2 linked regions of the Paraglaciecola sp. L3A3 genome follow. Each later gene encodes a partner of the first gene's protein in a complex. Links are inferred from orthologs where the notes say so. Each region holds a gene or a part of one and is shown on either strand. Other genes may lie near its edges.

The links. The genes of interacting proteins can lie anywhere in the genome.
Region 2: the proteins of nlpI (region 1) and prc are in contact, whole or in part, in a solved structure (PDB 5WQL), measured with the Escherichia coli proteins. The link is inferred for Paraglaciecola sp. L3A3 from one-to-one orthologs.

What each region holds. Positions count from the first base shown.
Region 1 is NZ_CP047023.1:4,439,243-4,442,951, forward strand. The notes cover bases 714-3,709. They hold nlpI (lipoprotein NlpI), read right to left. Parts: upstream 2,668-3,709; coding sequence 1,759-2,667; downstream 714-1,758. Other genes in these bases: GQR87_RS18385 (hypothetical protein), read right to left, coding at 714-1,756; cdd (cytidine deaminase), read left to right, coding at 2,906-3,322; GQR87_RS18400 (AmpG family muropeptide MFS transporter), read right to left, coding at 3,336-3,709. Outside these bases: quinolinate synthase NadA, read right to left, coding at 1-488; more of GQR87_RS18385, read right to left, coding at 707-713. UniProt on the Escherichia coli protein: May be involved in cell division. May play a role in bacterial septation or regulation of cell wall degradation during cell division. Negatively controls the production of extracellular DNA (eDNA).
Region 2 is NZ_CP047023.1:2,467,123-2,471,429, forward strand. What follows is about bases 893-3,869. They hold prc (carboxy terminal-processing peptidase), read left to right. Parts: upstream 893-1,342; coding sequence 1,343-3,397; downstream 3,398-3,869. Other genes in these bases: proQ (RNA chaperone ProQ), read left to right, coding at 893-1,338; GQR87_RS10365 (sodium-dependent transporter), read left to right, coding at 3,466-3,869. In the rest of the region: GQR87_RS10345 (GAF domain-containing protein), read left to right, coding at 1-391; GQR87_RS10350 (hypothetical protein), read left to right, coding at 392-679; more of proQ, read left to right, coding at 700-892; more of GQR87_RS10365, read left to right, coding at 3,870-4,307. UniProt on the Escherichia coli protein: Involved in the cleavage of a C-terminal peptide of 11 residues from the precursor form of penicillin-binding protein 3 (PBP3). May be involved in protection of the bacterium from thermal and osmotic stresses.

The DNA.
Region 1 (3,709 bases):
ACTATCTCAAGCGCTATACTTGATGTTACTACCCAATCAGCTCTAGCTTTAACTGCTGCAGATGTATTAGCGTAAACCACAACAGTATGATCGGGATGAGCATCACAAAAAGCAGAAAACTGTTCGATGGGACAACCTAGATCAAGTGAACAGGTTGCTTCTAATGTTGGCATCAGTACTTTCTTTTCTGGACTAAGAATTTTTGCGGTTTCGCCCATAAAACGAACACCGGCCACAATTAATGTGTCGGCATCACAATCTCTACCAAATCGTGCCATTTCTAGAGAATCAGAAATACAACCACCTGTCGCTTCAGCTAACGCTTGAATTTCAGGGTCGGTATAATAATGTGCGACTAAAACAGCATTGTTTTGTTTGAGTAAAGATTTGATTTCTTCAACGTAGCGTTTTTGTTCAATCTCGCTTAAAACAGCGGGTTTGGCCGGAAACGGGTAATCTATGGTCTCGACTTGAAATTGCTCTAACATAATCTGAATAGTTTACTAACTGAGGGATAAAAATGGTCCGAGTATTATACCTGAATGTCACAGAAATGACATAATAGCATTTTAACTAACATCAACTCAGATTAAGTGCTCTAGCATGAGCTTAATTTTGACGAAGATTCAGACACTTACAAATAGATAAGAGTCATTTTCTGTTCGTAATCTAAGAGCCAGCTTATCCAGAATGCTGGTTAACTCGCTTAGTTTTTTAAATAACCTTGATATTTAGTCCGCCAAAACTGGCTTTCTCGTAGATTATTTTTTCCTTCATAAAACTGCGCAAAATTAACATGAGCTGACGGAGAATAAGTTTGAGTTGACAAACGTTTTTGCCAAACAGCTAAATAATGTTCTGGAATATAAGCCACATCATGATATTCCATAAAGGTTAACTTTTTTTCTACCTTATAAGCTTGGTTCGGGTGGTTATCACAGGTTCTCGCTTTAGTGAGAGATAAATCTGAGTCTAGTCCTATTGATTGCCAATAATCAGTGTCTATAACTTGTGTTCCCGCTTTACGAAACACTAAATTAGGCGTGTCGTCGCCAGCACAAATCTGCGCAGCTAACTGCCCTGTTAACGGGTATTCGTCAACAAAACCGGCGAAGTGTGCCAATTCATGCACAAACACGTCGTAACTATCTTGCCGATCTAAAAACATAATTCCGTTATGGACATTTGCTTTACCTTTATCTGCAAATACCACTAAGTGGGTAAAGTTTTGTGCTTTTAAACTTTTTGCCAGTTGTGGTAAATCACAAGCCAAACGACCATCTTCTGTCTGATTCTGCTGGCAATTGATTTTAGCGGGATCAAACCAAATAGTTGGTTCAATACAAATTGGTAAAGTTGCCAATCGTTCGTCATTAGCAAAACGAGACATAAATACTGTAGCTTGAGCTAAGGAATACACGTCGCCAGTAACAAATAATATTTTTTGCGAACAATTTTCTGCAAAAGTAGTTTGACTAGGTAATTGTGGGGTTACTTGGTGTTGTAGATATCGCTCAAAATAAGCACGATAAAAAGATACTTCGGGTTTAGATTTATCAATATGATCTAAGATCACTAAGGATTCTTTATATTTGCCTTTATGCCAAAAAACTAAAGCGTCGTCTAAGGTTAAACTAATGGCTTCTGGTGCAATTTCAGGACTAGAATTGAGTTCATCAAGGGCATGATATAAAACAAGATAAAGGGGAGATAAAGCAATTAATAGAGCAGCTCCCCATCTCAATAACTGCCACATAATTATTGAGTTTGTGACACTGCTGATTCTTCTTCGTTTGTTTGGTCTCTGAGTAAATTAAGCTCTAAACGTGCATACCTGTGTTCTACATATTCAAACACGTTAGTACTAAGCGCCAATTTAAAATAATTTGATGCGATACCACGATTACCTTTTTCGGTGTGGTATTTACCCAAATAGAAATAAGCTTCGCATAAACGGTCGGTTAATTGTTGTTGACTAGTAACGCCACCAATTAAGGCACTTAGCAACTCATTCTCACCTACTTTCCCTAGGTATAAATCCACCAATTTAGTGGCCCAGTTGTCTTCATCTAAGTTTTTGCGTAATCCAGCTAAGGTCTTTATTGCACTAGTTTGGTCAATCCTACTCTCTGCTAAATAACGCCATAAAGCACGGTAGGGATCTGCAGCATTTTTATTATAAAATTCACCAAGATCTCGTACAGCCAAATCCGGACGACCACCGTAATAAAGAGCAATACCACGATTTAAAAATGCAAATTCCATATTAGGATCAATATCTAATGTAGCATCAAAGGCTTCATAAGCCTGAATAAAATCCATTTGTTGGGTATAATGCACACCCATAGAATTATAAGCTTCAGCCAAATCTGGTTTAAGTTGAATAGCTTGATTAAAATCGTATTGAGCTAAACCAGACAACCCCACACTGTCATATAAAGTGCCGCGCTGATGTAATAATTGTGCTCTTTGTTCATCTTCTAGTTCTGCTTGTCCCAAAATATGACTGTAACGAGCTATGGCCAATTGTGATCTTGGATTCATAGGTGCAGGCTCGGCAAGTAATAAATTACCCATCTGTGCTCTTGATTGAGAGTCATCATAATGGCTGGCACAGCCCATTAACAATGTGCTAATAAATATAAAAAAGACGATAGATTTCTGCATAATAAAGAAGGATATTTACCCGAAAAAAGAATGTTTATTAAGATTGAATTAAGCATGAACATTAACTCAATAATTAATAAAAACACACATAAAAATTATGTCGTAGAGTCGCTTATTTACACTAAAAAGTAAAGTTGCCATATTATCCCCGTAAGAATAATTGAATTTAACTTGTATCAATTAGTAAAAATAACGCAAACTAGTCGGCCTTTAAAATAACACAAGGCCTATAATTGACATGTTCCAGTCATTGCCTGAGGTGACTACACCTCTTATTGAACAAGCATTGCAAGCTCAAAAAAATGCTTATGCACCCTACTCAAAATTCCATGTTGGCTCGGCTATAATCGATGAAGCAGGACAAATTCACAGCGGTTGTAATGTCGAAAATGCAGCTTATCCATTAGGCCAGTGTGCTGAAGCAGGTGCCATATCCGCTATGGTTTTGTCTGGCAATAAACTGATCAAACATATTGTGATTATTGGCCCAACTACAGATTTTTGTCCACCTTGTGGCGGTTGCCGTCAAAAAATAGCTGAGTTTGCTGATGGGCAAACCCAAATACATATGGTCAAAAAATCAGGGGAAATAAAAACAGTAGCTTTTAAAGAACTACTGCCCTTTTCATTTGGCTTTGAAAAAACCGATGATTGAACTATGAACACTCTTAGGTTTGTGACTGTTTACTATCATTCCAAGGTGCTATTTTAAATAACATCAACATGCCAGGTAAGGCGCATACAAAACAAATCACAAAGAATTGGGTATAACCTACCGACTCAATAATATAACCCGTTGCCGCACTAACAAAAGTGCGAGGTATAACAGCAATACTGGTTAATAATGCAAATTGGGTAGCGGTAAAATGTTTATTGGTAGATTTAGCCATAAATGCAATCAAAGCAACTGAACCTAAACCAACACCTAAATATTCTAAACCACTGGCAAGAGCTAAAACGAAGTGGTTATAACCCACCATAGACAGTAATACATAACCTAAAATGGAGACGATTTGAAAGCCTCCAAAAACCCATAAACTAC
Region 2 (4,307 bases), 2.0 Mb from region 1 along the record:
GGCAAACCTGAGTGCACTTTTGTATTGGGGTCTAAAGGATGTAAATTGGGCTGGTTTTTACCTTGTTAGAGACCAACAACTGGTATTAGGACCATTTCAAGGTAAACCAGCTTGTATTCGTATTCCAATCGGAAAAGGTGTCTGTGGTACGGCTGTTTCTGAAAATTCAATTCAATTGATTAATGATGTACATCAATTCGCAGGGCACATTGCTTGTGATGCACAATCAAATTCTGAAATAGTAATACCTATTGAGAAAGACGGCAAAATAATCGGAGTATTAGATCTGGATAGCCCAATTATTGCTCGATTTGACCATGAAGATAAAATTGGATTAATAAATATTGTGAATATTTTTGTACAAAGTATATCTAGTAAGGAAAATTGTTGAATGAAAAGTTTAATTGATATTCATGTTGCATTAGCCACAGTAGAAGATATGGATTTTTGGGATAATAGGGCAGAAGAAGCTTGTGATCGGTTAAATATTATACTGCACATGCTTTATGATAAAGCTGATGAAGATATAAAACCCACTAATTTAGAGCACATGATCCAATATATTTGGGAAAATTGGCGAGAAGATAGCCATTTACTCGATATAGATGAAGATGATTTGTACGACTGGGTTGACCAACTTCTAGCAACTTGGGATGATGAGCACCAAGAACCTCGTTAACAATGTAACTAGAAGAATAAATGGACACTCCACAAAAATTTTCAAACAGTAAAGAAGTCATCAATTTTTTAGTAGAAAGCTTTCCTGCTTGCTTTAGCAATAAAGGTGATGCGAAACCTCTAAAAATTGGTATTTTTCAAGATTTAGCTGAGCGCCTAGAAGGTGAGGAGCGGGTAAGTAAAACCTTATTACGTTCGTCATTGCGTCATTACACTAACAGTTGGCGCTATTTACATAGTATCAAAACTGGTGCTGAACGTGTGGACCTAGATGGTAAAGGTGTAGCAGTTATTGAAGAAGAACATGTTGAGCATGCGAAAAAGCAACTTGATGAAAGTAAGGCTAAAGTAGCGGCAAAACGCAAAGAACAAGCTGACGCTAATAAAAAGGCTAAGCCCAAAGATATACCTAAATTTAAAACAAACAAAAAACCAGTCCCAGCTAAAAAAGAACAGCCTAAAGTAAAACTGCCCCCAGCTGAAAAACTTACTGACGAAGATGTTAAACCTGGCACAGCGGTAACCGTAAAAATAGGTAAAACACCTATGCCAGCCACTATCACGGATGTATCGAAAGATGACGTACAAGTGCAACTAGATAGTGGAATGATTGTCAAAGTTAAATTAGAAAACTTAAGGTTAGCTCGTTCAAAGAGGTAAATATATGATTAGCTCAATTCGCACATCAGTGCTTTCAGCCATACTTTTAGCAAGTACTGGTTCGATCGCTATAGAAAATAGTAACAGCAGTGATGAATTGCCTGTACTGAAGCAAGAGTCACAACATGTTGCTGCGGCAAAAAGGATTTCGTCACAGTTTCTGCGGTCCCATTACAAGCAAATTGAGCTTAATGATGCCTTGTCAGATAAAATTTTTCATCGCTTTCTACGGTCTTTAGATTTCAATCGAAATGTTTTTACCGCGGAAGATATTGCTAGTTTTTCAAAATACAAAGATAAATTTGATGATGCAATTGAGCGCGGCAATTTAGCCATTGCTTATGAAATTTATCAACTTAGCTTGCAAAGACGAGAACAGCGTTACGAATATGCCTTAACTCTACTTGATAAAGAATTTAATTTTGAAGTTAAAAATGACAAGTTTATTTACGACCGAGAAGATGCTCCTTGGGCAAAAAACCAAGCTGAATTAGATGAGCTTTGGCGACAAAGAGTTAAGTATGACGCACTAAATTTAAAATTAGCCGGTAAGGATTGGACTAAAACTCAAGAATTATTAACTAAACGATATAAACGTGGTATTAAACGTTTAACTCAATCAACCAGTGAAGATGTATTCCAGACGGTGATGCATTCGTTTGCTCGCAGTATTGAAGCACATACCAGTTATTTATCTCCTAGAAACGCTGAACGTTTTAAAATGGAGATGAACCTTTCTTTTGAAGGTATAGGTGCCGTTTTATTAAGTGAAGATGATTTTACTGTAATTCGAAGTGTAGTGCCTGGTGGGCCAGCTGAAACTTCAGGTAAAATTAAACCAGAAGACAAAATTGTTGGTGTCGCTCAAGATGATGAAGAATTTGTAGATGTTATTGGCTGGCGTTTGGATGAAGTTGTAGAACTTATTAAAGGTCCCAAGGGCAGTATAGTTAAATTACAAGTGGTAAAAGGTACATCTGAATCTACAGTGCCTGAGATTGTGACTTTAACCCGCGATAAAATTAAACTAGAAGATAGAAAAGCAAAATCTGAAGTTTACATTCCTAAAGATGGGGTGAATAAAGATCGTAAATTAGGCGTTATTACTATTCCTTCTTTTTACAATAATTTACATAAAGATGTAATAGAAGAAATTACCAGCCTGAAAGAGCAAAATGTACAAGGTTTGATAGTCGATTTAAGAGGTAATGGAGGAGGTTCGTTAACTGAAGCCACTTTATTATCTGGTTTATTTATCGACCGAGGTCCTGTGGTACAAATTCGCGATGGAGCAGGGCGAATTCGTGTAGAAAAAGATATAGACGGTAAAGTTTATTATGATGGGCCTTTAACTGTCTTAGTGGACCGTTATAGTGCTTCTGCCTCTGAAATATTTGCGGCAGCTATGCAAGATTATAATCGTGGTTTGATTTTAGGCGAACAAACCTTTGGTAAAGGCACTGTCCAACAACACAGACCTTTAGGTCGAATTTATGATTTGTACGAAAATCCATTAGGCAGTGTGCAATTTACGATCGCTAAATTTTATCGAATCAATGGCGGTAGCACTCAACATAAAGGGGTAATACCTGATATTTTATTCCCATCCGTTATCGATCATAAAGATTGGGGCGAAAGTCAGGAAGAAAACGCCTTACCTTGGGATAGTATTAGACGTGAAAACTATACAACCTTTGGTGAAAGTGGCGATATCATTAGTAAGTTAACAGCATTGCATGATGAGCGTGTTAAAACTGAATTTAATTATATCTATGAAGATATCGTTCGCTATAAAAGTAAAAAAGAAGACAAAACTATTTCTCTAGTAGAGTCCGAGCGATTAAAAGAAAAAACTGAAAATGAGCAGCGTAATCTAATTCGGGTTAATCAAAGGTTAGTCAAGCTAGGTTTACCTAAACTAGAAAAATTAGATGATATTCCTGACGAAATTGAAAAAGAACTTGAAGAGTTAGATCCTTTCTTAGATGAAGCTGCAAACATTACTTATGATGTGTTAGCAGCAGGAAAATACGCAATCAACAGTAAGAATCATCAATAAATTATTAGGGCTATTTTAGATAGCCCTTTTTCTACTTTTACGCCAATAATAATACCTAGGGTCCACATATGAATACACGTGGTGAGTTTTCCTCTCGTATCGGTTTTGTCCTGGCTGCAGCTGGATCCGCTGTTGGTTTAGGTAATATTTGGGGGTTCCCAACACAAGTAGCAAGTAATGGCGGGGCTGCATTTGTCTTTGCTTATATGGTTCTCGCTTTTATGTTGGCTTATCCTGTACTTATGGCTGAGTTGATTATCGGCCGAGCCACACGTGCAAATATGGTTGATGCCTTGGGCAAAATTTCAGGTAATGTGTTTGGTAAAGCTGTAGGGGTGTGGGGTTTTGTTACCGTTTCGCTAATTTTATCTTTTTATGCATTAGTGGCAGGCTGGATGTTGGCACACTTTATTCAGACGATAACTGACTTATCTAGCCAACAAACTTGGTCAGATTGGCTAGTTACTTCATCTTTACCTAGAGACATCATTTTTAGTGGAATATTCCTTTGTTTAACGGCATTTATTGTCACAGGTGGAGTGACAAAAGGTATAGAAAAATGGTCTGTTAGATTAATGCCGGCTTTGTTTATTCTCATCGCAATTTTAATTATCTATGTTTCTAGCCTAGATGGCGCTGCCAAAGGTTGGAATGTTTACTTATTACCTGATTTTAGTTTATTGCTAGATCCTGAATTATTAATTAACGCTATGGGCCAAGCCTTTTTCTCTATGTCCTTAGGGGTAGGGACTATGTTGGTGTACGGCTCTTATGTCAGTAAAAAAGAAAATTTACCAAGCTTGGGAGCTTCTGTCGCTTTGGTCGACATAGGTGTTGCTGTGTTAGCTGGAATGTTGATTATTCCTGCTATGTATGTCGCTTTACATAACGGTATCGAAATTTTTACAGA